Regions from separate parts of the Cumulibacter manganitolerans genome, predicted to be linked through region 2. Evidence: riboswitches for the same ligand, from Rfam matches in the RefSeq annotation. Region 2 holds a riboswitch; each other region holds the start of a gene.
What was found. Region 2 has a riboswitch for S-adenosylmethionine ahead of metB (cystathionine gamma-synthase). Riboswitches for the same ligand answer to the same signal wherever they lie in the genome.
Positions count from the first base shown of each region.

Region 1: it holds a riboswitch for S-adenosylmethionine, as region 2 does, so the genes downstream of both, F8A92_RS05360 (LLM class flavin-dependent oxidoreductase) here and metB (cystathionine gamma-synthase) in region 2, are expected to answer to the same signal.
Region 3: it holds a riboswitch for S-adenosylmethionine, as region 2 does, so the genes downstream of both, F8A92_RS02030 (hypothetical protein) here and metB (cystathionine gamma-synthase) in region 2, are expected to answer to the same signal.
Region 4: it holds a riboswitch for S-adenosylmethionine, as region 2 does, so the genes downstream of both, F8A92_RS11005 (bifunctional o-acetylhomoserine/o-acetylserine sulfhydrylase) here and metB (cystathionine gamma-synthase) in region 2, are expected to answer to the same signal.

Region 1 covers NZ_WBKP01000009.1:50,058-57,340, reverse strand. Annotated here, with positions in the region: gene F8A92_RS05380 (ABC transporter permease) at 1-653, opposite strand, end outside; gene F8A92_RS05375 (ABC transporter permease) at 650-1,609, opposite strand; gene F8A92_RS05370 (ABC transporter substrate-binding protein) at 1,617-3,239, opposite strand; gene F8A92_RS05365 (NtaA/DmoA family FMN-dependent monooxygenase) at 3,236-4,639, opposite strand; gene F8A92_RS05360 (LLM class flavin-dependent oxidoreductase) at 4,657-5,889, opposite strand; SAM riboswitch class IV at 6,181-6,295, opposite strand; gene F8A92_RS05355 (CaiB/BaiF CoA transferase family protein) at 6,428-7,283, shown strand, end outside.
Region 2 covers NZ_WBKP01000026.1:21,220-28,502, reverse strand. Annotated here, with positions in the region: gene F8A92_RS10850 (alpha-hydroxy-acid oxidizing protein) at 1-842, opposite strand, end outside; gene F8A92_RS10845 (M23 family metallopeptidase) at 969-1,463, shown strand; SAM riboswitch class I at 1,582-1,703, shown strand; gene metB (cystathionine gamma-synthase) at 1,784-2,956, shown strand; gene F8A92_RS10835 (tyrosine recombinase XerC) at 2,959-3,873, opposite strand; gene dprA (DNA-processing protein DprA) at 3,937-5,079, opposite strand; gene F8A92_RS10825 (YifB family Mg chelatase-like AAA ATPase) at 5,076-6,650, opposite strand; gene F8A92_RS10820 (YraN family protein) at 6,647-7,006, opposite strand.
Region 3 covers NZ_WBKP01000003.1:112,725-120,007, reverse strand. Annotated here, with positions in the region: gene F8A92_RS02045 (neutral zinc metallopeptidase) at 67-1,467, shown strand; gene F8A92_RS02040 (co-chaperone YbbN) at 1,541-2,551, opposite strand; gene F8A92_RS02035 (maleylpyruvate isomerase family mycothiol-dependent enzyme) at 2,583-3,329, opposite strand; SAM riboswitch class IV at 3,438-3,549, shown strand; gene F8A92_RS02030 (hypothetical protein) at 3,584-3,949, shown strand; gene F8A92_RS02025 (acyl-CoA mutase large subunit family protein) at 4,065-5,768, opposite strand; gene F8A92_RS02020 (MarR family winged helix-turn-helix transcriptional regulator) at 5,883-6,377, opposite strand; gene F8A92_RS02015 (hypothetical protein) at 6,502-7,283, shown strand, end outside.
Region 4 covers NZ_WBKP01000027.1:6,070-13,352, reverse strand. Annotated here, with positions in the region: gene F8A92_RS11025 (DHA2 family efflux MFS transporter permease subunit) at 1-456, opposite strand, end outside; gene F8A92_RS11020 (MarR family winged helix-turn-helix transcriptional regulator) at 522-974, opposite strand; gene F8A92_RS11015 (flotillin family protein) at 1,094-2,599, opposite strand; gene F8A92_RS11010 (hypothetical protein) at 2,619-3,161, opposite strand; gene F8A92_RS11005 (bifunctional o-acetylhomoserine/o-acetylserine sulfhydrylase) at 3,257-4,576, opposite strand; SAM riboswitch class IV at 4,622-4,739, opposite strand; gene F8A92_RS11000 (cold-shock protein) at 4,969-5,172, shown strand; partial or broken gene F8A92_RS10995 (transglutaminase-like domain-containing protein) at 5,243-5,479, opposite strand; gene F8A92_RS10990 (amidase) at 5,545-6,957, opposite strand; gene F8A92_RS10985 (branched-chain amino acid aminotransferase) at 7,008-7,283, opposite strand, start outside.

The sequences.
Region 1 (7,283 bases), on a different contig from region 2:
GTCGTCCACGGACGTGAGCCGGCCGAGCGCGCCGCCTCGACGTACGCGGCGCGCGAGACTCGCAAGGTCTCGGACCGGGCGACTCGTGCGAACGTCGCGACCGAGCCGATCGCGACCGCGATGGCCACGTTGACGGTCCCGTAGCCGAGCGCGGTAACGAGCGCCAGGGAAAGCAGCAGGGCCGGGATGGCCAGCAGTACGTCGACGAAACGCATGATCGCCTCGTCGATCCAGCGTCCGAGGGTCCCCGCGACGAGCCCCAGCAGGCCACCGACCACGAGCGCGATCGTGACGGCCACCAGCGCAGAACGCAACGACAGAGCGGTTCCGTGCACCACGCGGGTGAACACGTCACGTCCCAGATGGTCCGTGCCGAACAGGTGCACCAGGTCCGGTGCCCGCAGGTGGTCGGCCGGTCGGCCGGTCAGCGGGTTGCCCGAGGCCAGCAGGTTCGGGGCGAAGCAGGCCGTGAGCACCAGCGCGAGGAAGGCGACGCTGATGATCAGACCCGGCCGCGTGAGGCCGAACCGCAACCATCGCGGCAGCCGGCCGCCGCGGACGGCAGGCTCTCGCGCAGGCGCGGCCGCGGGCGCGGGGTCGGCGGGCAGGAGGTCAGAGTCCCGAAGCAGGGTAGCGGTGGCGATCTCGGTCATGTGCGTACCTTTCGTCGGGAGATCGGCGGTGTGCTCACGATGCGGGGGTCGAGCACGGGGTAGACCAGATCGACCAGGAGGTTCGCGGTGACGAACACCAGGGCGCCGAACACCACGATTCCCTGGACGAGTGGGATGTCCTGGGCGGTCACGCCCTGGACGGTCAGCCGACCGACGCCGACGCGCGCGAACACCGTCTCGACCACCACCGATCCGGCCAGCAGCTGTCCGACGAGCAGCCCGATCGCCGTGAGTGCGGGCAACGCTGCGTTGCGCAGGGCGTGCCGGAGGTGGATGCCGGTCCGGCCCACGCCCTTCGCGCGGGCCGTGGTGACGTACGGCTCGTCGAGCGCCGAGGTCAGCGACTTCGCCAGGATCTGGGCGATGACGGCGCCGATAGGCAGTGCCAGCGTCACCGCGGGCAGCACGAGGCCGCTCAGGCCGGTGCCGCCGATCGACGGGAAAAGGCCGAGCTGGAAGCTGAACACCTGGATCAGCACCAGACCGACCCAGAACGTCGGCAGCGACACCGCCAGCGGCGGGAGCGCCAGGAGCACCTGGCGCGCCCACCGGGACTCGGTCCCGGTCGCGACGACGGCGAGCGACCCGCCGCCGACGATCGCGAGCACGAGTGCCGTGCCGGCCAGCAGTGCGGTGCTCGGCAGCGCGTCCAGGATCGAGGAGGTCACGGAGCGCCCGGTCTGGATGGAGTCGCCGAAGTCGCCGTGCAGCGCCGCCCAGAGCCGTTCGCCGTACTGCACGATCAGTGGCTCGTCGACGCCGTACGTCGCCCGTAGCCGGGCGAGCTCGGCAGCCGACGGGGGCACGTCCTGCGCCGAGACCATCGCCTCGACCGCGTCGCCCGGGATCAGGTAGAGCACGACGAACGACGCGGTGAACGCCGCCCACAGCACGCCCAGCGCCAGCCCGGTGCGGCGGAGCAGATATCTGGTCATCGCTGCGTCAGCCGCCCGTGGTCCAGGTGTCGAAGAGCTGGATGCGCGACGACGCGTCGTACGTGACGTCGTGGATCTTCGGGCTGTGCGCCAGAACCGTGGTCAGCTCGACGACGGGGACCACGTCGTAGCTGTCGACGATCAGCTGCTGCGCCTGCGCCGCCGCCCCGGCGCGCTTCACCGGGTCCGAGTCCGCCGCCTGGGCGGCCAGCGCCGCGTCGAGGTCGGACGCCGGTAGGCGGTAGTTGTTGGCCAGCGCGGTCGAGTAGCTCGAACGCAGGATGTCGGGATCCGCTCGGGTGAGGTTGCTCCAGTAGATGTCGAAGTCTCCCGACGCGAGCACCGACGCCGACTCGGCCACCTGGAGCTCCTTGAGTTGCAGGTCGATGCCGGACGCGGCCGCCTGCTGCTGGATCAGCTCCAGGGCCGGCTTGTTGGTCCCGATCACCGCCGACCAGCTGACGGTCAGCGACAGCTTGCGGCCGTCCTTGGCGTAGATGCCGTCGGAGCCGCGGACCCACCCTGCGTCCTTCAGGAGCTTGCCCGCCTCCTTCGGATCGCTGCCCAGCGCCTTCTTCTGCTCGGCGTACATCGGTGTCGTCGAGGCCAGGATGCTGGTCGCCGGCTTCGTCTGCGACGTGTAGACCGTGTCCACGATCTGCTGGCGATCGAGGGCGAGCGACAGCGCCTTGCGCACCACCGGGTCGGCGCCGAGCGGGCGCTGGTGGTTGAAGCCGAGGTTGAACACGACTCCGGGGTTGGACCGGGCCTGCAGGACCACGTTGGTGCCCTTGAAGGCCGCCTCGTCCTGCGGGCCGATGCTGCTGATCACGTCGGACTCGCCGGACTGGAGACTGCCGGCTCGCACCCCCGACTCGGGGACGACCTGGAAGGTCACCTGATCGAGGTAGGCCGCGCCCTTGTGCTTCCACAGCGAGGATCCCCAGCTGTAGCCGGCTCTCTTGGTGAGCACGACCGACTGGTTCGGCGTGTAGGAGCCGAGCACGAACGGGCCGGATCCGATGACGCCCTTGCACCGTTCGTCGTCGCTGAGCGGGACGCTGGCCGGCGACAGCAGGCCCAGGCTGTGCGTGGATGTCGCCTGGAGGAACTGCGCGTTGGGTTGCTTGAAGGACACCGTGACGGTCTGCGGATCGACCACGGTGCTGGCCGCGTAGCCGCTGAGGTAACCGCGGATCAGGCCGGCGCGCGCCCCCAGGGTCACAGCGCGGTCGAGATTGACCTTCACCGCCGCGGCGTCCACCGCCGAGCCGTCGGAGAATGTCGCGCCCTTACGGAGGTGGAAGGTGAACGCCGTGGAGTCGGGGCTGATGTCCCACGACTCCGCGAGCCAAGGAACGATCTCACCGGTCTTGGGGTTCTGGTCGGTGAGCGAGTCGACGATCTGGCGCGTCGACCAGATGGTGTCGTTGCTGGCCACCTGCTGCGGATCCACGCAGCCGGCGTCGGAGGCCACCGCGATGGTCGCTTTTCCGCCGCTGGTGGGCGATCCCGCCGGCGCCTGCGCTCCGGCGCCGCCGCCGCAGGCGGCCAGGGCCAGGCTCGCGGTCGCGAGCAGCGCGACGGGGATGAGCCGGCGGCCTGATGAACGATGCGTGCTGGCCCTCACGAGGCCACCTCCTCGGCGTTGTCGCGGACCCGAGCGGCCCAGTGTGCTGCGGGTGCGGCAGGGGGTAGGGCGAGGTTCTCGCGCAAGGTCGCACCGGGGACGTAGTCCTCTCGCAGGGCGCCGCGCTCCTGCAGCAGCGGCACGACCTGGTCGACGAAGCCGTCGAGGCCGAACGGGACGATGTGCGGCACCAGGATGAAGCCGTCGCTCGCGCCGGCGAGAACGAAGCGGTCGAGCTCGTCGGCGACCGTCCGGGCGCTGCCGACGAACAGCCCACGGCCGGTCACCTCGACGATGAGCTCGCGGATGCTGAGGTTCTTCTCCTCGGCGATCCGGCGGTAGCGACGCGCGGTCTCCAGGATGCCGTCGACCTGCCGGGCGCGGCCCTGGATGATCGAGATCGACTCGACGTCCGGGTCCTCCGCGGGCAGCGGCCCGTCCGGGTCGTACGACGACAGGTCGCGGTTCCAGACCTGCTCGAGCAGCAGGATCGCGGTCTGCGGGCTCACCTGCTCGAAGCGCACCTCACGGGCGATCTCGGCGGCCTCCTGATCGGTATCGCCGAGGATGAAGCCCACTCCGGGCAGCACCTTCAGGTCGTCGGGGTCGCGCCCGTAGCGGCGCGCGCGAGCCTTGACGTCACGAGTGAACGCGACGCCCTCCTCCAGGGTGCCGTGGCGGGTGAAGATCGCGTCGGCGGACTGTGCCGCGAACTCCCTTCCGTCGCTCGAGTCGCCGGCCTGGAAGACGACCGGATGCCCTTGCGGGCTGCGCGGGACGTTGAACCGGCCGCTGATCTTGAAGTGCTCGCCGTCATGCGCGAACGCCCCGGCCGTGCCGTCCGCGAGGAACTGCCCGGCCTCCTTGTCGGCGACGATCGCGTCACTGCGCCAGGAGTCCCACAGCTCCCGGGCGGTCTGGACGTGCTCCCGTGCGCGGGTATAGCGCTGCGCGTGCGGCAGGAAGCCGCCGCGCCGGAAGTTCTCGCCGGTGAAGGCATCCGAGCTCGTGACGACGTTCCAGGCGGCCCGGCCGCCGGAAAGCTGGTCCAGCGTGGCGAACTGGCGGGCAACCTCGTACGGCTCGTTGAAGGTGGCGTTGATGGTGCCGGCGAGCCCGAGCTGCGTGGTAACCGACGACAGCGCCGCCAGCACGGCGAACGTGTCGGGCCGACCAACGACGTCGAGGTCATGGATCAGGCCGCGCTGCTCACGCAGCCGGAGCCCCTCCGCGAGGAACAGGAAGTCGAGCTTGCCGCGTTCGGCTGTCTGCGCGAAGTGCCTGAAGGAGGCGAAGTCGATCTGGCTGCCCGAAGCCGGGTTACGCCAGACGGTGGTGTTGTTGACGCCGGGGAAATGCGCGCCGAGGATGATCTGCTTACGAGTCGTTTGGTTGCTCATGTCTACTTTTCTTTCCGTTAGGCGATTGCGGCGTAGCGGTTGACGGCTACGGGTAGCCCGAGATGCTCGCGGAGGGACGTGGTGGAGTAGCCGCTGCGGAAGGCGCCGGCTCGTTGCAGGTGCGGGACGACGCCGCGGGTGATCGCGACGAGGTCGGTGGGCAGCGCGGCCGGGCGTAGGCGGAAGCCGTCTAGGCCGGCGTCGGCCCACTCGATCAGCAGGCCGGCCAGCCGCTCGGGCGTGGTGGCGATGATCGCGGCGTCGGACTGCAGCGCCGAGCCGGCCAGGTCGTCGAGACGGTGGCGGCGGTCGCGTGCCGCCTGCTCGGTGTGGTCCAGCACCACGAGCAGATCGGCGTTGATCAGCAGCGGTGTGCCCGTGCGCGCGACGGACGCCTCGGCCGACCGGACCTGCTCGATGATCCCGGGCACCTCGTCGACGGTCTGGGGCGTGACGAACACGAGGTCGGCGCCGCGGGCCGCCAGCTCGTAGGGGATCTGGGCGTGGGCGAGCGCGGTGACGACCGGCTGGCCTTGTGGCGGTCGAGGGGTGATCGACGGCCCCTTGACGCTGAAGGCCGGCCCTTCGAAGTCGATGTAGTGCAGCTTGCCGCGGTCGATGAAGCGGCCGGTGGCGATGTCGCGGATCTCCGCGTCGTCCTCCCAGCTGTCCCACAGCCGGCGAACCGCCTCGATCACGTCGGCCGCCTCGTCGAACAGCTCGCGCACCACGCGACGGGACGCATCGTCAGACTCCCAGTTCCGACCTATAGCGGGGATCTGGCGCCGTCCGAAATGCTCAGCTTCGTGTGCTTTGCTGGAGACTTGGACGCGCCAGCCGGCACGGCCGTGGCTGACGAAATCCAGCGTGGCGAGTGACTTCGAGACGTGGAAGGGTTCCGTGTGGGTGGTCGTGACCGTCGGCACCAGGCCGATCGAGGACGTGACCGGCCCGAGTGCGGCGGCGATCAGGGCGGCGTCGAGACGGCCGCGAACCTGGTCGGTTCGGGAGTCGGGTGGGCCGCCGAAGTGATCGGACTGCAGACCGAGCGAGTCCTCGATGGTGACGAAGTCGAGCAGACCGCGCTCCGCCTCGGCCGCGAGGTCGGCCCAGTAGGCGGTGCTGAACAGGTCCGCGGGCCGTGCCGCCGGCTCGCGCCAGGCGGCCGGATGCCAGCCAGCGCCGTCGAGGGCGACGGATAGCCCGATGTTCTCGGAAGGGCGCGAAAGAGTTGGGGGGTTGGTGGACATGGTGGAGGCACCTCGTGGTGAAAGGGCACATCACCGCCGCAGAAGGAAGGCGTGTCGAGCGCGCAAGCGGAATCGGTGCCGCGGCTGCGACGGGACGGAGGTGTCCCTCAGGTGATGTGTGAAGCGAACGTCGGGCTGGAACGCGCTCTTAGCGCGGACAGCGCATGCTGGCGACGAGTGCCAGGTCGACGTACAGCCGCCACGCGGCTTCGTGACCGGCCAGCGGCCGGGAGTGTGCGGCGTGGATACCAGACGTGGCGTCCATGACTGGCTTCTCCTTCCGCATCGGCGATCTCGCGCTTGCCGATCGCTCGTGCGATCCGGCCCGGTCCTCACCTGGAGCACCCCTCCGCGAGACGGGGGTTGCTGGTCGCCGAGCCAGGGCTTGACGGCGACTCTCGTGACCTCGTTGAACAGTAAACGACGATTCGCGGATCGCCAACCCTTGTGGGCGGCATCACGTCCGTGGGATGACGTTGACATCTTCCCCGGGGCGTAGTCGGCTCGGGGCAGGGACGAGATCGGGAGAGGCAGGCAGATGAGCGAGGCGCGGCCGGCGACGGACACCTATCTGGGCGGCCTGCGGGTCCTCGAGCTCGCCGACGAGGCGGGCGAGTACGCCGGCAAGCTGCTGGCCGGCCTCGGGGCCGACGTCGTGAAGATCGAGCCGCTCGGCGGTGAGCACACCCGCCGGTACGGCCCCTTCTACCGCGACGAGCCGCACCCCGAGCGCAGCCTCTACTTCTGGCACTACAACGTCGCCAAGCGCTCGGTCAGCGTCGATCTCGACACGCCGGCGGGTCGGCAGGCGTTCGCCCGCCTCGCCGAGCATGCGGACGTCGTGATCGATGCGCGTCCGGGCAGCTACCTCGCCGACCGCGAGCTGGGCCACGACGCGCTGTCGCGGGCGAACCCAGGGCTCGTGTACCTGCGCATCACCCCGTTCGGCGAGGACGGCCCCTGGGCCGGGTTCCTCGGCAGCGATCTGGTGCATCTGGCTCTTGGCGGGATGGCGATGAACTCCGGGTACGACCCCGAGCCCGACGGGCATTACGACACGCCGCCGATCGCGCCGCAGATGTGGCACGCCTACCACGTGGCCGGCGAGCAGGGCGTGATCGCGCTGCTCGGCGCGCTCCTGCACCGCGAGCGCACCGGCCGCGGCCAGTACCTGTCCTGCTCGGTCCATCAGGCCAACGCCGTGAACACCGAGATCGACCTGCCCAACTGGCTGGCCCTGCGCCGGCCGCACCACCGTCAGACCGGCCGGCACAGCTCCCCGGTGCCCACTCCGAAGGCTCTCAGCCAGACCAAGGACGGCCGCTATCTGCTGCCGTACGCGACCTACGTCCGCAACTTCCCGTCGAGCTGGGAGGGCGACCTCGCCGCGTTGC
Region 2 (7,283 bases):
GAGCAGTAGACGACGTCCACACCGAGGTCGACTGCGCGGCGCACGTCCGCCGGGTCGCACAGGCCCTTGAGCATCAGCGGCAGGTCGGTCAGCTCGCGCAGCCAGGCGAGGTCCTCCCACGACAGGGACTGCCCGAAGACACGCCCGAACAGCCCGACGGCGGCCGCGGGGTCCTCCTCCGGAGCGACCGCGAGGCGCGCGCGGAACACCTCGTCGGTGAAGTAGTTGCTCAGGCAGTAGCCGCGCAGCTGCGGGAAGTTCGCCGTCGAGAGGTCGCGCGGGCGCCACCCGGTCACCCACGTGTCGGCGGTGACGACGATGCCGCGGTACCCGGCGCGTTCGGCCCGGCGGACCAGGCTCTCGGCGAGCTCCCGGTCGTTGGGCGTGTAGAGCTGGTAGAAGCCGGGGGTGTCGCCGAGCGCGGCGGCGACGTCCTCGAGCGGGTCCTGCATGAGGGTCGAGCCGATCAGCGGGACCCCGGTGCGGGCGGCGGCGCGGGCGGCGGCCAGATCACCGTGCAGGTCCTGGGTGCAGATGCCCAGCACGCCGACCGGCGCCATGAGCAACGGCGTGGGCAGCCGGACGCCCGCGAGATCGACGCCGAGGTCGCGCTTGGTCGCCGCGCGCATCATCCGCGGCATGATGCCCCAGCGGTCGAAGGCGCTCACGTTGGCGCGCTGCGTCTGCTCGTCGCCGGCGCCGCCGGCGACGTACGACAGGATCCACGGGGGAAGCGCCTCGGAGGCCTTGCGCTCGAGCGCGGCGTAGTCCATCGGGAACCGGGGCTGCTGCCCGGCGAGGCCGGCCTGGTAGATCTCCATCTGGTAGTCGCCGAATGCCATCCGTTGCTCCTTCGCTGATCACTGCCGTCGTGTCGCACAGTATCCGGTCGATCCACAGGCGGCGTGTCGTCCACAGCCGCCGCGCTGCGGGTCGCGCCCGCGACGCCGGGACGCTGTGCTGGGGGCATGAATCGGCTCGCGTTCCGGACGACGCTGCTCGCCCTGCTCGTGGCGGCCGCGCAGCTGCTGGCGGCGAACCCGTCGGCCGCCGCCGCCGGGTACCGTTGGCCGCTCGATGGGGCGCCCCCGGTGATGCGGGGGTTCGACCCGCCGCCGAAGCCTTGGCTGCCCGGTCACCGCGGCGTGGATCTCGCGGCCGCCCCCGGCGCCGCGGTCTTCGCGGCGGCCGACGGCACGGTCGCGTTCGACGGCTCGGTCGCCGGCAAGCCGGTGGTGTCGATCGACCACCCGGGCGGCGTGCGGACGACGTACGAGCCGGTCGTCGCGACCGTGCGGGCCGGGCAGGGCGTCACCCAGGGCCAGCAGATCGGCGTGCTGCAGGACGGCCATCCCGAGTGCGCGGCAGACGCGTGCCTGCATTGGGGCGCCCGGCGCGGGGAGGTGTATCTCGACCCGCTGCGCCTGCTGCGGCCGCGGCAGGTGCGGCTGCTGCCGCTGTAGCGGCCGCCCAGCAGCCTGCGAGGCCGCCGCGAGACGACGGTCGGCGGACGCCGCCGCGGCGGCGGTCGGCGCACCCCGCCGCGGGGCCGCGCCCGGCGATCACGTACCCTCTTCGGGACAACCATCACGACCGGTCGAGGGACAGGCCCGAAGACGCCGGGGCAACCACCTGAGCAGCGCGAGCTGCACGGGACGGTGCCAAGTCCTGCGGTGGCCGCGAGGCCGACCGGCAGATGGGGTTGCGTCAGCCGTCGCGCTGCCGTGATTGCACCTGGTCGATCCGCATGGCGTCGTGCCCTTCGACCACGAGGTGCCACACCATGAGCGAGTTCTCCCGAATCACCGACGCCGTTCGCGCCGGCCTCGAGAGCGATACCCAGCACGGGGCGGTCGTGCCCCCGCTGCACCTGTCCAGCAACTTCACCTTCGCCGGGTTCGGGGAGCCGCGAAAGTACGACTACACGCGCAGCGGCAACCCGACCCGCGACCAGCTCGGTTGCGCGATCAGCGATCTCGAGGGCGGCGCCGGCGGCATCGTCACCGCGACCGGGATGGGCGCCATCACCGTCGTGCTGCACGCGCTGCTGTCCCCCGGCCAGCGCCTGATCGCGCCGCACGACTGCTACGGGGGGACGTGGCGACTGCTGGACTCCCTGGCCAGGAAGGGCTCGTTCACAGTCGACCTGGTCGACTTCACCGACCCGGCCGCGCTCGACGCGGCGCTGGCGGCCGAGCCGGCCCCAGCCGTCGTGTGGATCGAGTCGCCGTCCAACCCGCTGCTGCGGATCACCGACATCGAGGACGTCGCGCGGCGCGGGCACGCCGTCGGCGCGACCGTCGTCGCGGACAACACGTTCCTGTCCCCGCTGCTGCAGCAGCCGCTCGCGCTCGGCTGTGATGTCGTGGTGCACTCGACGACGAAGTACCTCAACGGGCACAGCGACGTCGTCGGGGGTGCCGTCATCAGCGCCACCCCGGAGCTGCACGAGCAGATGGCGTTCTGGTCGAACACGATCGGCATCACCGGCAGCCCGTTCGACGCCTACCTCACGCTGCGCGGCCTGCGGACGCTCGCGCCGCGGCTGCGGGCACACCAGGAGGCCGCCGAGGCGGTGGTCGCGGCCCTGGTCGCGCACCCAGCCGTGGCACGCGTCAACTACCCGGGCCTGCCGAACCACCCGGGGCACGCCACCGCGGCCCGGCAGCAGAGCGGCTTCGGGGCGATGCTGTCCTTCGAGGTGCGTGGCGGTACGCCGGCCGTGCGCGCGCTGCTGGAGCGGCTGCGGCTGTTCAGCCTGGCCGAGTCGCTCGGCGGCGTCGAGTCGCTGGTGGCCCATCCGGCGACCATGACGCACGCGTCGATGTCGGCCGAGGCGCGCACGGTCGCAGGGATCGGCGACGGGCTGCTGCGGCTGTCGATCGGCATCGAGGACCCGCGCGACCTGGTCGCCGACCTCACCGCCGCCCTGGACGCGGCCGGCGCGGCCGGCTGAGCTCAGGCCCGCGGGTGCGCCTGGTCGAACGCCGCGCGCAGCCGCTCGACCGAGACGTGCGTGTAGATCTGCGTCGTCGCCAGCGACGCGTGACCGAGCAGCTCCTGCACCGAGCGCAGGTCGGCGCCGCCCTCCAGCAGGTGGGTGGCGGCGCTGTGCCGCAGCCCGTGCGGGCCGACGTCCGGGGCGCCCTCCACCGCGCCGGCGGCCCGATGCACCACGCGCCGCACCTCACGCTGGTCGATCCGCCCGCCGCGAACGCCCAGGAACACCGCGCTGCCGGTCCGCGGACCGACCAGGTCGGGTCGCCCGGAGCGCAGGTAGGCCTCGAGGGCGCGGCGTGCCGGTACGCCGATCGGCACGCTGCGCTCCTTGTCGCCCTTGCCGAGCACGCGCAGCAACCCGCGCGCGTCGTCGAGGCCGTCGAGGTCGAGACCGACCAGCTCGCTGACCCGGATGCCGCCGGCGTACAGCAGCTCGAGCATCGCGCGGTCGCGCAGGGCGAGCGGATCGTCGCCGTCCACCGACCCGACCAGGCCGGCCGCCTGCTGCTGGCTGAGGACCTCCGGCAGCGCGCGGTGCGCCGACGGTGAGGCGAGCTGCGGTCCGGGGTCGGCCTCCAGCAGGCCCTGCGCGGCGGCGTACGCCGTGAACGAGCGGGCACTCGCCGCGCGGCGTGCGAGCGTGCTGCGGGCCGCGCCCATCGTCCGCGACTTCGCGAGCCACGACCGCAGCACTGCGAGGTCGAGTTCGGCGACCGACTCCCCCGACATGCGGCGCAGGTGCTCGAGCAGGCTGCGCACGTCGGATACGTACGCCTTCACCGTGTGCGCGGACACCGAGCGTTCGAGGGTGAGCGCGCGCCGGTAGGCATCGAGGACGTCGGCCATCGCGTCGGGCAGATCGGTGTCGCTCACCCCCCTACGGTGACGGACCGGCCGCGGGGCGTTCAACCCGACCCGCCGGGCGCGGCAGGAACGTTATCCGGGGGCTCGCCGCCACCGCCCGTCGAGCTGCTGCACGTACCCCATCAGCTCGAGGACGGTGAGCCCGCGGAGCACCTCGGGGGCGGCGAGCGCCGAGGTCCGGGCGATCGCCTCGGCCGGTGCCGGCCGCCTGGCCGGGACCGCGTCGAGCAGCGCACCGAGGCCCTGGTCGAGCTCGTCGCCGGGCCGGTCGGCCCCGCGCTCGTCAGGTGCGAGGTCGATGCCGGGCAGCGCGATCGCCTCGAGCACGTGCGCGGTGCTGCCGACCGGGACGGCGCCTTCGTCGCGCAGCATCTGCAGGCAGCCGGCCGACGTCGCGGACGTGACGGGACCGGGCACCGTCATCACCACCCGCCCGAGGTCGCGGGCTCGTCCGGCCGTGGACCGTGCGCCGCTGCGCAGGGCCGCCTCGACGACCACCGTGCCGAGGCCGAACGCCGCGATCAGCCGGTTGCGCACCAGGAACCGGTTGCGCATCGCCGCCGCGCCCGGCGGCCACTCGCTCACCAGCGCGCCGTGCTGGGCGATCTGCGCGAGCAGCAGGTCGTTGGAGCGCGGGTAGAAGCGATCGATGCCGCAGCCGAGCACGGCCACCGTGCCGCCGCCCCCGCCCAGCGCGGATCGGTGCGCCGCGCCGTCGATGCCGTTGGCGCCGCCGCTCACGACGGTCACCTGCCGCTCGGCGAGACCGAGCGCGAGGTCGCCCGCGACGTACTCGCCGTAGCCGGTGGCCGCCCGGGCCCCGACGATCGCCACGGCCCGCGCCAGGCCGCGGGCCAGCGACATCGGTCCGCGCACCCACAGCGCGATCGGCGGCACGCATTGCTGCGCGCCGGCGCTGGCCGCGGCTCCCATGAGGTCGGTGATGTCCCGCGGCCACTCGTCGTCGTCCGGGGTGAGCAGCCGGGCGCCGCACCGCGCGGCGGCCTCGAGGTCGTGGAGGCTGCGGTCCTCCGACCAGCGCTCGCCGGCAGCATTCTGCAGCCTCCGGGGCCCGTCGCCGGCGTGCAGCTGTTCGGCGACCTCGACGGCGCCGAGCGACCCGACGTACGCCCACAGGTCGCGGTTGCCCGGCTCGACGGTGCGGCTGAGCCAGGCGAGCGCAGCGGCCGGCGAGCCGTCCCCGACGCGGGTCATGCCGCCGCTCCGAACGCTCTGCGCCGGAAGGCCAGCGCCTCGGCGACGTCGTCGAAGCCGGGTTCGTCGTGACCGGCCAGGTCGGCGATCGTCCACGCGACGCGCAGCACCCTGTCGTAGCCACGGCCGGTGAGCCGCCCCGCGTCGTACGCGCGCGCCAGCAGGTCGCGGCTGGCCCCGCCGGGCTGCCAGCGAGCGCGCAGCTGCCGGGCGGGCACCTCGCTGTTGAGCCGGCCGGGAGACCACCGGGCGATCGCCCGCTGCCGGGCCAGGAGCACCCGCCGGGCCACGACGGCACTCGCCTCCTCGACGACCGTGTGGTCGAGCAGCGCACCGCGCTGCGGCGGCAGCAGGTCCACGACGAGATCGACGCGATCGAGCAGCGGACCGGACAGCCGCGCCTGGTAGCGCCGCCGCACGACGCTGGTGCAGACGCAGCTGCCCGGTCCGGCCGCCTCGGCGCATGGGCACGGATTGGCGGCGAGGATCAGCTGGAACCGCGCGGGGAACGTGAACGCCCCGCTGGCCCGGTGGATGGTTACCGACCCGGTCTCCAGCGGCTGCCGGAGCTGGTCGAGCACCCGGGCGTCGAACTCGGGCGCCTCGTCGAGGAACAGCACGCCGCGATGGGCGCGGCTGACCGCTCCGGGGCGCACGACCGGCGTACCGCCGCCGACCAGCGACACCGCGGTGGCGTTGTGGTGCGGGTCCTCGAAGGGCGGCCAGTCGTGCAGCGGGTGCTCGGGGTCGATCATCCCGCTCACCGACCGGATCGAGGTCACCGTAAGCGCGTCCTCGTCGCTGAGGCGGGGCAGGATCGAGGGCATCCGTCTGGCGAGCATCGTCTTGCCGGCGCCCGGCAGGCCGCAGAACATCAGGTGGTGCCCGCCCGCGGCGGCGATCTCCAGGGCGCGCTTGCCCAGTGGCTGCCCGCGCACCTCCGCAAGGTCGGGGAGCTCGCGCGGCCGGCCCGGCGGCGCCGGTCGCACGCGTTCGACCTCGTGATCGTGGCCGCCGAGCATCCGGTAGACGTCGGCCAACGTGGGTGAGCACCAGACCTCCAGGTCGCGGGCGGCTCCGAGCGGGATGGACGCCTCTGCGCGATTGCCGAGCGGCAGGATCACCCGCCGGGCGCCGGAGGACGCGGCGGCCAGCAGCACCGGCAACGCACCGCGCACCGGATGCAGCCGGCCGTCGAGCCCGAGCTCGCCGAAGAACACGGTGTCGGCGATTCGTTCGGTATCGACCAGCCCGTCCAAGACCAGCATCGAGACCGCGAACGCCAGGTCGAATCCGCTGCCCTGCTTGCGCACGTTCGCCGGTGACAGGTTGAAGGTCACCTTCCGGGCCTTCCATTCGTACCGGCAGCTCGCCAGGGCCGAGCGCATCCGGGTGAAGGACTCGCGGACCGCGGCATCGGGCAGCCCGAGGATCCGCGACTCCGACGGGGCGCCCGCGCCCGCCGTGCATTCCACGCCGACCGGGATACCGGTGACGCCCTCGACGGTCACCGCCCGCACCGACGCCACCCGCTGCCGGCCCCCGGCGTCGGGGGCGTGCGGCTCGCTCATCCGAACGCCCCGCGCACGTGCTGGCACACCGGCCGGTAGCCGCGCCGCGCGATGACCGACACGACGTCGTACCGCACGTCGCTGACGCCGACCGGGTGCTGCCGTCGGAAGATCGACGCCAGTCGATAGATACGGTTGATCTTGCTGGGCGTGAGCGCCTCGATCGGCTCACCGAAGTACGTCGACGAGCGGGTCTTCACCTCGCAGACGACCAGGGTGGCGCCGTCGATGGCCACGATGTCCAGCTCACCGTCCGGGCAGCGCCAGTTGCGCGCCACGATCCGCATCCCGGACCGTTCCAGCTCGGCCGCGGCCAGGTCTTCACCGAGCCTGCCGAGGTCGTCCTTGAGCGCCATGCCGCCTCCCTCTCGCGTGGTGTCGCGATCGAGAGTGACCCGCCGGGCCGGCCCATGGGGGCTTGGTGGGCGACCTGTGGACGACGCCCGAGCGGTGTGCACAACGCCGGCGGTGGCGCCCCTACGGGTCGGGCCGGTGTGCTACCCGCGCGTGCGATGGGGCTCGTGCCCAGCCGTCGGGATACGCACCGGCTCGGGCTCGCGCACAGAGGTCGGGGGTGTGTACATCGCGCGGGCCGGTCGGTCCACTCGATGTACAGAAGTCCGCGCGCTGTGC
Region 3 (7,283 bases), on a different contig from region 2:
GGGCCGGCCGCCGCGTCGGCGAATACAGTTGTCAGCACTGCCGCCCACCCCACCGAGGTACCTCTCGTGAGCCCCACGCCGTTGCGACGCGCCGTAGCCGCCCTCGCCCTCCTGCTCGCCGTCGTCGTCGCGGGAAGCGCCTGCACGCGCACCGTGATCGGCCAGGCGTCCCCGGACGCCGGCGGCGTCAAGAAGAACGCGGCGCCGTCCGACCTGCCGATCGAGAACGGCAACGGCAGCAAGATCGACCAGCTCGTCGCCAACTCCCTCGACGACGTGATGACGTACTGGGACGAGCAGTTCAAGAAGACGTTCGGCAAGAGCATGCCCAAGCTGGAGGGCGGGGTGCACGCGTACGAGCCGGACCAGAGCGAGCCGATCCCGTGCTTCGCCGACAACGAGAAGCAGTACGCGGCCAACAACGCCTTCTACTGCCCCACCGAGGACGCGATCGCGTACGACCGCAAGTTCCTGACCGAGCTGGTCAAGGAGTTCGGCGAGTTCATCGTGCCGCTGGTGTTCGCGCACGAGTTCGGGCACGCGATCCAGGACCGCGTGGGCGTGCAGTCGGACAAGTCGATCGCCTGGGAGGGGCAGGCGGACTGCTACGCCGGTGTCTTCACGCACGCGGCCGTCGACGGCACCGCGCACTTCAAGGCCACCGACGCCGATCTGGACACCGTGCTCGGCGGGTACCTCATGCTGCGTGACGAGCCCGGAGCCTCGGCCGACGACCAGATGGCGCACGGCTCGGCGTTCGACCGGGTCGGCGCCTTCCAGGAGGGCTTCAACGAGGGCGGCAAGCACTGCTACACCTCGTTCGGCAAGGATCGCCAGTACACCGAGATCGCGTACACCAGCACCGACAAGGCCAACGAGGGCAACCTCCCGTACGACGAGACGCTGCAGACCATCCCGCCGGCGATGAACGCGTTCGGGCAGGCCGTGGTCGGCACCGACTGGCAGGACGTCCCGGCGTCCGGCTTCAGCGGCAGCTCGGCCAAGTGCGACGGCAAGCCCAGCGACGAGCAGGTCTTCTACTGCCCCGCCGACACGACCGTGCACTACGCCGAGACGAAGCTCCTGCAGCAGTCGTACGACAAGTTCGGCGACTTCGCGGCGATGGCGGCGGTCGGCCTGGGATACGCGGCCGCGATCCAGGACGAGAGCGGCACGAAGATCGACGGCAAGAAGCCGTTCGAGCAGCGGCTGTGCCTGGTCGGCGCGTTCGCCGGCGGCGCCTTCGAGGCGACCGTGTCCAACAAGCCCTCGCCAACCAGCGGCGACCTGAAGCTGTCGGCCGGCGACCTCGACGAAGCGGTCATGCTGCTGATCGCGATCGGCGAGGACGACGCGTTCGTGCAGACCTACGGCATCGATTCCTTCGACCGGATCAACACCTTCCGTGAAGCGGTGCTGGCCGGACGCGACGACCCCGAGGGCGCCGCGAAGTCCTGCCTCGGCTAGCCGCCTCGGTCCTCTCGCGGTGGGTTCTGCCCCGCTATCTGGCCGATAGCGGGGTACAACCCACCGCCAGAGCCTAGAAGAGCGCGGAGGCCAGGTTGCGGCGCGCGGTGGCGACGGCCGGCTCGGCGTTGCCGACGATCGCGAACAGCTCGATCAGCCGCTCGCGGGCCCGATCCTTGGCGTCGGCGTCCGTCCCGCGGACGATGTGCAGCAGCCGGTCGAAGGCCTGCTGGTAGTCACCGGAGGCGACCTGCAGATCGGCTGCCTTGAGCGCCAGGTCGAGGTCGGCCGGTGCGGCGTCCGCCTGGGCGATCACCTGGTCGACGTCGGACTCCCCCTCGGTCTCCAGCCGCTTCATCAGCTGGATCTGGGTCAGCGCGTCCTTGGCCAGCGGGTGGGCCGGCTGGTCGGCCAGCAGCGAGCGGTACAGCGCCTCGGCGCCATCGAGGTCGCCGTCCGCGACCGCCGCCTCGGCCTGCTCCACCCGCGGATCCTCCTGCGGACCGGCGCCCTCGGGCAGCGTCCCGCCGGCGGCCCGCACCAGCTCGGCGAGGAACTGCCGCAGGTTGGCCTCGGGCTGCAGGCCGTCGAACTCGGCGACCATCTGGCCCTGGAAGATCGCCCGGACCGCCGGCACGCCCTGCAGGCGCATCGCCTGGGCGACCCGCATCTGGGACTCGGCCTCGACGCGCCCGAGCAGCCAGGTGCCCTCGCCCTCGTCTGCCAGCCGCACGAGCAGGTCGCCGTACTGCTGGCTCTGGTCGGCGTTCGCGAGCCAGAACTCCAGCACGACGGGGACCTGCATGGACTGCTCGATGAGCTGCTGCAGGTTGGCCTCGGTCACCTCGACGACGTACTGGCCGCCCTGGCCGCCGGCGGGAGCGGCGTCGGGCGCGCCGGACGACGGCGGCTGGGCGCCCGAGGCGGGCGGCTGCTCCGTGGCATCGGCCTGCAGCGCCGACTGGCCGGCCTGCGAGCGCGCCGCGTCGGCACGCGCCTTGAGGCCGCTGAGGTCGACGGCTCCGGACAGGGCCGCGGACAGCGCGGCCTGCTGGGCCTGGGGACGGGGGCGGGGCCTGGTCACTTGGGGGTCCTTTCGTGGTCGGACTGCTGGGTCAGGGGGTGAGACCCGAGGCGAGCAGGGCGTCGAGGACGGCGCGGTCGCCGTCGATCTGCCAGCGGTCGGAGGGCGTGCGCCGCCACAGGCCGGTGACGAGGTCGGACGCCGACGCGGTGGCGGTCACCGCCGCCTCCTGCGGCGCGGAGCCGCCGGTGCCGTGCCGGTAGTCGACCACACCGGTGCGCTCGCTCGGCAGCAGCAGCCACCAGTCGCCGGTATCGGCGGCGACCAGGCGGATGGGCGCACCCACCGCGGCGGGCTGGTCGGCGTGCCGCCTCGGGACCATCACGTCGAGGACCTCGCTGACGCCGTCCGCCGCGAGCTCGACGTCGTAGGCGACGGCGTTGCCGCCGGCGAGCTCGACGTCGACGCGGTGCATCTCGACCTCGTGCGGCTGCCGCCTGATCCAGAAGCCGACCGATCGGTCGCTGCCGAAGGACCAGGACGGCGCGGCAGGGTCGGCCGCGCGCAGCGCCTCGACCAGCGCCCCGGCCTGGTCGGCGTACCACTGGGTGAGCTCGCCCGACGGCTCGTCGCGCGGCGTCCGGGGCCCGTTGCCGGCGATGATGCCGCGGGTCCAGGAGTGCACGCCGCCGAGGTGCGCGAGCAGGTCGCCGACCCGCCAGCCCGGGCACGACGGGACGTCGGCGTCCGGACCGACTCGGCGCGCGCACTCGGTGAGCCGCGCCGCCGAGCGCTCGAGCGCCGCGAGGTAGGTGTCGTGGGACAGCACGGTGGTCATCACCCCAGCCTAGTTACCGCCGTGCGCGTCGTCCCAGGTCGGTCCGTCCGAACCCGCCCACGGGCGCGCACCGAAAACTTGTCGCCCGGGCGTCGTACGCTCGGCGTAGGTCCAGAGCCCTGGCGGAAAGTTCCGGCTGGCCAGGCAGCAACCCGCCCGTCGCGGGTGCTCCGGAGACAGACCGGCCGCCCGCGATCCCTCGCGAGCGGAACGACGGACGGGACACTCCGCGTCCGCGCACGAAGGAGGTCACCATGGACCAGCACGTCTACGCACCCGGCTACCGGATGCACTTCATCCACGGCCGCCAGCTCGGGGAGACCTGGTGGGGCTGGCGGGACGCGGTGGTGGACGGCTACGACCGGCGTACCGGGCGGCTGACGCTGACCTACCTCGCCGAGCAGCCGACCGTCGAGGTGTGGCACGACCGCGAGCTCGCCGTCACCGCCGGCGCCCCGGCGCGGGTCCACGAGGGCCTGCACGCCGTCGACCTCGGCGGCACCTGGATCAACGTGCGGATCGAGTCCGGGGGATTCACCGCGCTGCGGGTGCCGCAGACCGCCATCACCTCCGTCGCCGACGGCACCGGCATCGCCGTGAACCGGCCGCCGCAGGAGTAGCCGGCCCTTCCCCCACACAGCGAAAGCGGGCTTCGTGGGTGAAAGCGGGGAAGCTTCCCCGCTTTCACCTGCGAAGCCCGCTGCGCAGATTCCGGCGACCGCCGCTGGACGACGGCTAGAACCGTGCCGGCTCCCGGTACACGCCCCACTCGTCGCGCAGCGCGTCGCAGATCTCGCCGAGCGTGGCCTCGGCGCGGCACGCCTCCAGCATCGAGGGGATCATGTTCTGCGAGCCACGCGCGGCCGCGAGCATCTCGTCGAGGGCCGCGCGGACCCGTCCCTCGTCGCGCCCCTCCTTGCGCTCGGCCAGCACCCGACGCTGCTCGAGCTCGACCTCGTGGCTGATCCGCAGGATCTCGAGCTCCTCCTCGTCGGTCTGGGTGAGGGTGTTGACGCCCACGACCTTCTTGTCGCCCTTCTCCAGCGACGCCTGGTAGATGAACGCGGCGTCGGCGATCTCGGACATGAAGTAGCCCTCTTCGATGCCGCGCAGCAGACCGGAGGTGACCGGCCCGATCTCGTGGTTGGCCTCCTCGCCTCCGCCGATCCGGATGATCTCGGCGAAGATCTTCTCCGCCTCCGCCTCGATCTTGTCGGTCAGCGCCTCGACGTACCACGAGCCGCCGAGCGGGTCGGCGACGTTCAGCACGCCGGTCTCCTCCATGATGACCTGCTGGGTGCGCAGCGCGATCGCGGCCGCGCGCTCCGACGGGAGCGCCAGCACCTCGTCGAGGGCGTTGGTGTGCAGCGAGTTGGTGCCGCCGAGCACTGCCGCCATCGCCTCGACCGCGGTGCGGACGATGTTGTTGTCCGGCTGCTGCGCGGTGAGCGAGACACCGGCGGTCTGCGTGTGGAAGCGCAGCTGCTGGGCCTTCTCGGTCTTCGCCCCGTAGGTGTCGCGCAGCCAGCGCGCCCAGATGCGGCGGGCGGCGCGGAACTTGGCGATCTCCTCGAAGAAGTCGACGTGCGCGTCGAAGAAGAACGACAGGCCCGGCGCGAACACGTCGACGTCGAGGCCGCGCGAGCGGCCGAGCTCGACGTAGGCGAAGCCGTCGGCGAGGGTGTACGCGAGCTCCTGTGCGGCGGTCGAGCCCGCCTCGCGGATGTGGTAGCCCGAGACCGACAGCGGCTTGTACGCCGGGATGTCCTTGGAGGTGTACTCCATGAGGTCGCCGATCAGGCGCAGGTGCGGCTCGGGGGCGAACAGCCACTCCTTCTGCGCGATGTACTCCTTGTAGATGTCGGTCTGCAACGTGCCGTTGAGCTTGTGGATGTCGGCGCCCTGGCGCTCGGCCGCCACGATGTACATGCAGAAGATCGGCACGGCCGGTCCGGAGATCGTCATGGACGTCGTGACGTCCTGCAGCGCGATGCCGTCGAACAGGATGTCCATGTCGGCCGCCGAGTCGATCGCGACGCCACAGTGCCCCACCTCGCCGAGGGCGAGCGGGTCGTCGGAGTCGCGGCCCATCAGCGTCGGCATGTCGAAGGCCACCGACAGGCCGCCGCCACCCGCGCCGAGGATCATCTTGTAGCGCTCGTTGGTCTGCTGGGCGTTGCCGAACCCGGCGAACTGGCGGATCGTCCACGGGCGTCCGCGGTAGCCGGTGGCGTGCAGCCCGCGGGTGTACGGGAACTGCCCCGGGTACCCGATGTTCTCGAAGGCGGGCACGCTCGACTCGTCCGCGGGGCCGTACGCCGGTTCCACCTCGACGCCGGAGAGCGTGGTGTAGTCGCGGTCCACGACGCGGCCCTTCGCCACGGCGTCGTCGTACGCGGCCTGCCAGCGGGCGCGGGCGGAAGTCTTCTCATCGGCCATGGTGCACTCCGTTCGCGGCATACGCCGCCATGTCGGGTGGTGGGGTACCTACATAGTAGGACTTCCTACTATTTTTCGGAACGCCTGCTTCTCCCCATCATTCTGCGACGCCGGTCACTCGAAGTCACCGGCCGCCTTGCGTAGCCGCGACAGCGACGCCGCCACGGCGTCCACCTCGTCGTCGGGCAGCGCGGAGAGCGCGAAGTCCAGCCGCATGAGGTCCGACGCGGCCTCCTCGACCACGGCGCGGCCCTCGTCGGTGAGCTCGGCGAGGACGCCGCGGCCGTCCCGCGGGTTCTTGCGCCGCTCGACCAGGCCCGCCGCGGCCAGCCGCTCGACGGTGTTGGTGACGGACGTCGGGTGCACCTGCAGCCGGTCTCCGATCACCTTCATCGGCAGCGCCCCGCTGCGCGAGAAACGCAGCAGCACCAGCGCCTCGAAGCGCGCGAAGGTCAGCCCGTGCGGGCGCAACGCCTCGTCGTACGCGTTGATGAGCAGCTGCTGGACGCGCATGATCGAGGTGGCCAGCCGCATCCGGCGAGCGTCGCCCCACGCGTCCTGCCAGTTCTCGGCCGCGCGCTCGATGGGGTCGAAGGGCAACGAGGTCACCCCGCAACCCTAGCGACCGTCGATCAGCGCTGTTTGTGTCAACCAGTTGACACAAAGAGTCGATGCCCGGACACTTTGTACCAGATGCTCGATACATCGACCGGAAGGGTCTGCGATGCAGGTCATGCTGCTCCCCCTAGGGCTGGTGCTCGCGGTCCTGGCCGGCGTCGTCACCGGGATTCGCGCCCGGCCGGCCCAGCGCGTCGCTCTCGGCACCGAGCTGGCCGCCTACGAGGCCCGCGCGCAACGGTTCCGGGTCGCCGCGCTGGCGGTCGCGATCGTCACGTCGCTGCTCGCGGCGTCCACCGGGGCGTTGGGCCGGGGCCTGCTGCTGGCGCCGGCCGTCTTCGCGGTCACCGTCATGGCCGTCGTCGCCGTCGGCGAGCTGATTCCGCCGCCCCCGGGCCGGGCGGGCCGCCGCCGGGCCGGTCTCGACGTGCGGTCGCCGCGCCGGTACCGGCCGCGGGCCCTCGGGACCGCGCTCGCCGCCGTCTCGAGCGGCCTCGTGCTGGTGCTGGGCGTGACCGCCGCGACCGCCTCCCCCGACGACGTCGGCCGCCGCGGCCGCGCCCTCGCCTGGATCTGCCGCGCGGACGCCGACGGCATCACCGGTCGCGGCAGCACCGGGCCCTACCCCGGGTCGTACTACGCGATCCCGGTGGCGGTCGCGATCGGTGCCGTGCTGCTCCTGTGGGCGGTGTCCGCGCGCGTGGTGGCCGCTCGCGGGAGCCTGGCCGCCGACGTCGGGGAGGCAGCGCAGGAGGACCTGCTTCGCGCCCGGTCGATGTGCGCCATCACCGCCGCGGCCACGGCAGGCGTGAGCGCCAGCCTGGCTGCGGTGGCGGCCGGGGGCGCCGGCGCGATGTACCGCGCGTCCGGGGCGGGCGGCGCTACCTGCCACGGGTC
Region 4 (7,283 bases), on a different contig from region 2:
CTGGTACTTGCCGCGCTGCCGCGGGGGCACGATGTCGCTGATGATGGTGAACGCCAGCGGCATCAGACCGCCGGCGCCGAGGCCTTGGACGCCGCGGAAGATGATCAGCTGCGTCATGCTCTGGCTCAGCCCGGCGAGCACCGAGCCGACGAGGAAGACGCCGATCGAGAACAGGAAGACCGGACGCCGGCCGAGCAGGTCGGAGATCTTCCCGTACAGAGGGGTGGACGCCGTTGCGAACAGCATGTACGACGTGACGACCCAGGGGATCTCGTCGAACGCCCGGAACTCCCCGGCGATCGTCTTCAGCGCGGTCGAGACGATGGTCTGGTCGAGAGCGGCGAGGAACATGCCGGCCAGCAGGCCGAACATGATCGCCATGATCTCCTTGTGCGGCAGCTCGCCGCTGCGGGCGTCGACGGACCCGGCGGTCGCGTCGGAGGTCGTGGAAGACACGGATGCGCTCCTGGAAGCTAGTGGATGATGAAGCGGGCGAGACGAGTCGGCGGACCCGGCGTCGGTCAGGGACCGAAGCCGGCCATGCGGCGGGCGTTCGCGACCACGAGCGAGTCGGCGAGCCGGCTCAGCACGGTGTCCAGTCGGTCGCGATCGTCGTCGCTCCAGTCGGCGAGGGCCGCCTCGAGCCGTTCCCGGCGCAGGGCGTCCTGATCGGCCAGCAGCTGCTCGCCGTCGTCGGTCAACGACAGCAGCTGCGCGCGCCGGTCGGCCGGGTCGGGGGAGCGTTCCACGAGGCCGCGCTCCTCGAGGGACCGCAGGTGACGGCTGATCGTGGACTGATCGAGAGCGCACGCGCCGGCGACCGCCGACGAGCGCGCGGTGGTGAGCTGACGGATGACGTACATCGCGACGATGGCGCTCTTGTCGAGCCCCATCGTCTGTGCGCCGTGGTTCACCGCCCGGACGACGGAGAACAGCGACGCCATGATCTTGTCCATCTGGTCGTCCGTGCTCACGCGATCAGTAAACGCCTCGATAGATGCACGATGCAAGCAAAATACCGACGAATTGGTGTGACCTAGCAATCATCATCACGACCGCCGTACGCCGCTGAGCGGCGGCTGAGAACCGCGCGTCAGGAGAGCTCGATCCGCTGCCCCTCGTCGCCGTCCTCCTTCACGTCGCCGGACAGCCGGCCCAGCAGGCGGGCGAGGTCGACGCCGGTGAGGTCCTTCGAGAGCTGGATGCCCGCGGCCACATTGGAGGCGACCGACTTCGACAGCGCGCCGGCGCCGTCCGCGCTGATCACCGTCATCTTCTCCACGCCCGCCATCGGCGCGCTCGCCTGCGCGACGACCTCGGGCAGCACCTTCACCAGCAGATCGAGGATCGCCGCCTCGCCGTACGTCGCGAACGCCGAGGCGCGCTTGTCCATCGCCTCGGCCTCCGCCTGCCCCTTGGCGAGGATGGCGCTGGCCTCCGCGCGGCCCTCGGCCTCGACGGCCTGGGCGATGGCCGCACGGCGCAGCTTCTCCGCCTCGCCGCGCTTGGCGCCCTCGATGGCCTCGGCGTTCGCCAGCGCGGTACGCCGCGCCTGCTCGCCCTCGCCGGAGAGCCGGGCCTGCTCGGCCTGCGCCATCGCGGCGGCGATGGTGGACTGCCGGTCCGCCTCGGCCTTGGCGATCGCGGCGTTCTTGTTCGCCTCGGCCTGCTGCTCGACGCGGTACCGCTCGGCGTCGGCGGGCTTGCGCACCTCGGTGTCGAGCTGGCGCTCGGTGAGCGCGGCGGTGCGCTCGGCCACCTTCTCCTTCTCGGTGAGGATGCGCTGGTCCTGCGCGGCCTGGGCGAGGGGGCCGGCGGACGCCGCCTCGGCCTTGGCCGCGTCGATCTGCGCGCTGATCTCGGCGCGCTTGAGCTCGAGCTGCCGGTTGGCGACCGCGATCGCCTCGGCGGCGAGCAGCTGCTCCTGCTCGGCGGCCTGCCGGGCCCGGGCCTCGGCGATCGCCGCCTCCTTGATCACCCGGGCCGCCTCCGGCCGGCCGAGGTCGGCCAGGTAGGTGCCCTCGGCCTGGATGTCCTGCAGCTGGAAGGTGTCCAGCACCAGACCCTGGCCGGTCAGCGACGCCTCGGCCTCCTCGGCGACCGCCGAGGCGAACGCCGCGCGGTCGCGGATGATCTCCTCGATCGTCAGCCGCCCGACGATCGAGCGCAACGCGCCGGCCAGCACCTCGGAGGTGAAGATCTCGATGCCGTCCTGCTGGTTGAGGAAGCGCTGCGCGGCGGCGCGGATGGCGCTCTCGTTGCCGCCGACCTTCACGATCGCCACGCCCTCGAGGTCGCACTTGACGCCCTGCTTGGAGACCGCGCCCCGGATGCCGACCGGGATGCGCCGGCTGGAGAGGTCGATCGAGTGCAGCTTCTGCACGATCGGCAGCACGAACACCGACGCGCCCATGACCACCTTCTGTCCGGACATGTCGGTGCTGATGCTGCCGTCGGCCCCGGTGACCGCGCGCCCGCGCCGCCCGGTCACCAGGAACGCCTGGTTCGGACCGGCGACCTTGATGCGGGAGAGCACCAGCAGCACCAGCAGGATGATGAGCACGACACCGCCGGCGACGGCGATGAGGACTGGCGACATGGGTGAGCTCCTTGGGGGGCTAGTCGGGTGGGGGTAGCGGGTGCTCGTCGAGGCCGACGACCTCGACGGCGGTCGAGGAGAGCGCTCGTACGACGAGGATCTGGGCGCCGCGTTCCAGGGCGACGTCGCTGCGGGCGGAGTACTTCAGGTCCTGGCCGGCGAGCCGCACCCGCACCTCGCCGTACCCGGTCGCCGGGATGCGCGTGATGACGACGCCGAGCGCCCCGGCGACGTCGTCGTCGGAGAGGGTGCGGTCGGTGCGCATGTTCATCAGCCCCCGGGACAGCCGGACGGCGAACCAGGCCAGCGGGAGCGCGCCCAGCAGGCCGATGCCGGCGCTGAGCACCGCGCGGACCGCGTCACCGGGGATCGGCAGCAGGGCGCTCGCGGCCGCTCCGGCGAAGCCGACACCGCCGATGAACGCGGCGACGGCCGGGAACGAGAAGGGCCCGTCGGCGTCCAGGCCGCCGAGGTGCAGGAGGTCGCCGACGACCAGGGCCAGCAGCAGCAGGCCTGCGCCGAGCGCGCCGGCCGTCAAGAAGCCCAGCGTCACCGGGTCCACGTCTGCTTCCTCTCACGAAGTCTTAACAGAATAGCGAACCGCCGCGCACCCGAGGAAGGCGATGCGCGGCGGTCGCGGGACGTGCGGGACGGTGGCTACCTGGCGGCCTCGAAGCCGGTCTCGAGGTCGGCGAGGATGTCCTCGATGCCCTCGATGCCGACGGCCAGCCGCACGAGGCCGGGCGTGACACCGGCCGCGGTGAGGTCGTCACCGGAGAGCTGGCTGTGCGTCGTGGTGGCCGGGTGGATGACCAGCGAGCGCACGTCGCCGATGTTGGCGACGTGGCTGTGCAGCGTCAGCGCGTCGACGAACCTCGCGCCCGCCTCCTTGCCGCCGGCGATCTCGAAGGACAGCACCGCGCCGGCGCCCTTGGGCGTGTACTTCTGCGCGAGGTCGTAGTACGGCGAGCCCTCGAGCGAGGACCAGATGACCTTCTCGACCTGCGGGTGCCCCTGCAGGAACTCCGCGACCTTGCGGGTGTTCTCCAGGTGCCGGTCCATCCGCAGGCTGAGGGTCTCGATGCCCTGCGAGACGAGGAACGCGTTGAACGGCGAGATCGCCGGCCCCAGGTCGCGCAGCAGCTGCACGCGGGCCTTGAGGATGAACGACAGGTTCGCCCCGAACGCCGAGCCGACGCCGAGGTCCTTGGCGTAGGTCAGCCCGTTGTACGACGGGTCGGGCTGGTTGTAGTTCGGGAAGCGCTCCGGGTGCTGCGCGAAGTCGAAGCTGCCGCCGTCTACGATCACGCCGGCGATCGACGTCCCATGGCCACCGAGGTACTTCGTCGCGGAGTGGATGACGACGTCGGCGCCGTGCGAGAGCGGGTTGAGTACGTACGGCGTGGCGATCGTGTTGTCGACGATGAGCGGGACGCCGGCGTCGTGCGCGACGGCGGCGATCGCCTCGATGTCGAGGATCTGGCCGGACGGGTTGGCGATGGTCTCGCCGAAGAACAGCTTGGTGTTGTCGCGGACGGCGTCCTTCCAGGACTGCGGATCGGTCGGGTCGGTGACGAAGGTCGTCTCGATGCCGAGCTTGCGCAGCGTGTGCTTGAGCAGGTTGTAGGTGCCGCCGTACAGCGACGGCGAGGCGACGACGTGGTCGCCGGCCTCGGCGACGTTGATGATCGCCAGCGTCTCCGCCGACTGCCCGGAGGCGAGCAGCAGCGCGCCCACGCCGCCCTCCAGGGCGGCGATCCGTCCCTCGACCGCCTCCTGGGTGGGGTTGGTGATGCGGGTGTAGATGGGGCCGAGGTCGCTGAGGGCGAAGCGGGCCGCGGCCTGCTCGGCGTCCTTGAACACGAACGACGTCGTCTGGTAGATCGGCAGCGCGCGCGAGCCGGTCACCTCGTCGGCGGTCTGGCCGGCGTGGATCTGCTTGGTCTCGAACGACCAGTTCTCAGGGGCGGTGCTCATGACAGTTCTCTCCCGTGGAGGTCAGGGGTCCTTCGATGCCGAAAGAACCCGCGCTTGCAGGCGATCGGACCTGATCGCCTGCCCGGTCCTCACCCGGAGCACCCCACCGCAGGTGGAGGGTTGCCGTCCAGCCAGCCGGGGCTTGTCGCTGGATCTCGTGACCTGGTTCAAATTTATACGACACCGGATCGGGGCCCGGCAGCCGGGGCGTCGTTCGCCGGAAGGTCCCGATGACGTTGTGGTTTTGTTACCCGTTGTCAATCGCACCGGCCAGCGCGCTCCCGGTAACGTGAGCGCCGGTCGTCGTTCAGCACCTGCAGTGTGTGTGCGGGGAGCAAGACCCGGGCCCGGCAACCGTGGGGCCTGAACCCAGCATCACATCAGGAGTGCACGTGGCACAGGGAACCGTGAAGTGGTTCAACGCCGAAAAGGGCTTCGGCTTCATCGCTGTCGACGGCGGCCAGGACGTCTTCGTCCACCACTCGGCGATCGTCATGGACGGCTACCGCGCCCTCGACGAGGGCCAGCGCGTCGAGTTCGAGGTCACCCAGAGCGACAAGGGCCCGCAGGCCGACCAGGTCCGCATCGTCGGCTGACCCGCATCACCCTCTGATCTGCCCGAAGGGCCCGCACCGAGTCTCGGTGCGGGCCCTTCGGCGGTCCGGGTCAGAGCAGCGGGATCAGGGCGGTGCGGTCCTCGACGGGCAGCCACCACTGGCCGTCGACGAACGCCTCGGCGACGGCATGGAAGTCCATCGGGTCCAGCCCCGGCGCGTAGACCGCGGCCAGCCGTGCGGGGACCGACATCCCCCGCAGCAGGGCGATGACGAGGTGCGCGAAGTCGCGGCACACCCCCTGGCGCTGCCGAACTCGGACTGCGCGACGTGGAACAGCACGTCCACTCGCTGTACCGGCTGGGCCGGAGGTACACCTGCTCCGTGCGTTTCATGCGATCCTTCCGGGCCGCCTCAGACGGCGAGCCGCGTCCCATTCTCCGACAGCTCGGCGAACCCGCCGGCGGCGCGCTCGAAGGCCGCCGCCGCGCGCAGCACGAGGGCGTCGTCGTTGCGCCGGCCGACGATCTGCAGACCGACCGGCAGCCCGTCGCTGAGTCCGCAGGGGATCGAGGCCGCGGGCTGCTGGGTCATGTTGAACGCCGCGACGTAAGGGCTCCAGGACATCCAGTCCTCGGCGGCGTACGCCGGCGGCGCGAGGACCCCGGCCTCGAAGGCGACCAGCGGCAGGGTGGGGCCCACGAGCAGGTCGTAGCCCTGGTGGAAGCGGCCCATCGCCGATCCGAGCTCTGCCTTGAAGGTGGACGCCGCCACCAGCTGCGCGGCGGACAGCGTCTCCCCCCGCCGGGCCATCTCGACCAGCGCCGGGTCGAAGAGGCCGCGACGGTCCTCCGGCACCGACTGGTAGACCTTCGCGAGGCCGCCGTGCCACAGCACGGACAGCGCGCCCGCGACCCCGGAGAGGTCCGGGCAGTCCTCGACGACGTCCGCGCCGAGCGAGCGCAGCACGTCGGCGGCGGCGGCGACGCTGCGGGCGACCCCCGGCTCGATCGGCACCGGCAGGCCGAAGTCCGGCGTGAAGGCGATGCGCACGCCCGCGAGCCCGTCGACGTCGGCCGTGGGGTCGTACACCGGCGGCCCGGGCCAGCTGGTGCCGTCGCGCGGGTCGGGGTGCGCGATCGCGGTCAGCAGCAGGCCGACGTCCGCGACGCAGCGGGCCATCGGGCCCTGGTGCGACATGCCCTCGAACGGACTGCCCGGCAACGCCGCAACGCGCCCGTAGGTCTGCTTGATGCCGGCCAGGCCGGAGAACGCGCACGGGATGCGGATCGAGCCGGCGCCGTCCGAGCCGAGCGCGAGCGGCCCCGCCCAGGCGGCGAGCGCGGCGGCCGCGCCCCCGCTCGAGCCGCCCGGCGTGCGCTCGAGGTTCCACGGGTTGCGGGTGACGCCGGTCAGCGGGCTGTCGGTGACGCCCTTGCACGCGTTGTCCGGCAGCGTCGTCCGGCCGAACAGCACCGCTCCCGCCTCCAGTAGACGGTCGACGGCCGGACCGTTCTCCGGGGCCGGCCCGGCGTCGGTGGTGGCCGATCCCTTGCGGCACGGCAGCGCGGCCATCGGCACGTTGTCCTTGATGGACGTCGGGACGCCGTCGATGCGGCTCAAGGGGGCACCGGCGCGCCAGCGCTGCTCGGCGCGACCGGCCTGCTCGAGAGCGGCGTCGTCGAGGAGCGTGGTGAACGCGTTGATGTGGTCGTCGACGGCGTGCGCGCGCTCGAGCACGGCTCGGGTCGCCTCCACGGGCGAGAGCTCACCCGAGGCGTATGCCGCGGAAAGCTCGGTGGCCGTCAGCTGAACGAGGTCGGTCATGCGGCCAACCCTGCCGCCGACGGGCCGCCGGCGCAACCTGCCACCCCGAGCTAGCAGACCTGGCGGCACCAGCCGTGCGGGTCGGCGGCGCGCCCGAGCTGGATGTCGAGCAGGTGCTGGCGCATCGCCATCGTCTTCTCGCCGACCTGCCCGCCGGCGATGTCCGCCGAGTCGGTGTCGCTGGCGAAGTGCACGATCGGCGTGATGACCGCCGCGGTGCCGCACGCGAAGACCTCGGTGATCGCCCCGGAGCGGGCGCCGTCGATCAGCTCGCGCAGCCCGACGGTGCGCTCGATCGGCGTCAGGCCGTGCTCGGCGGCGAGCGC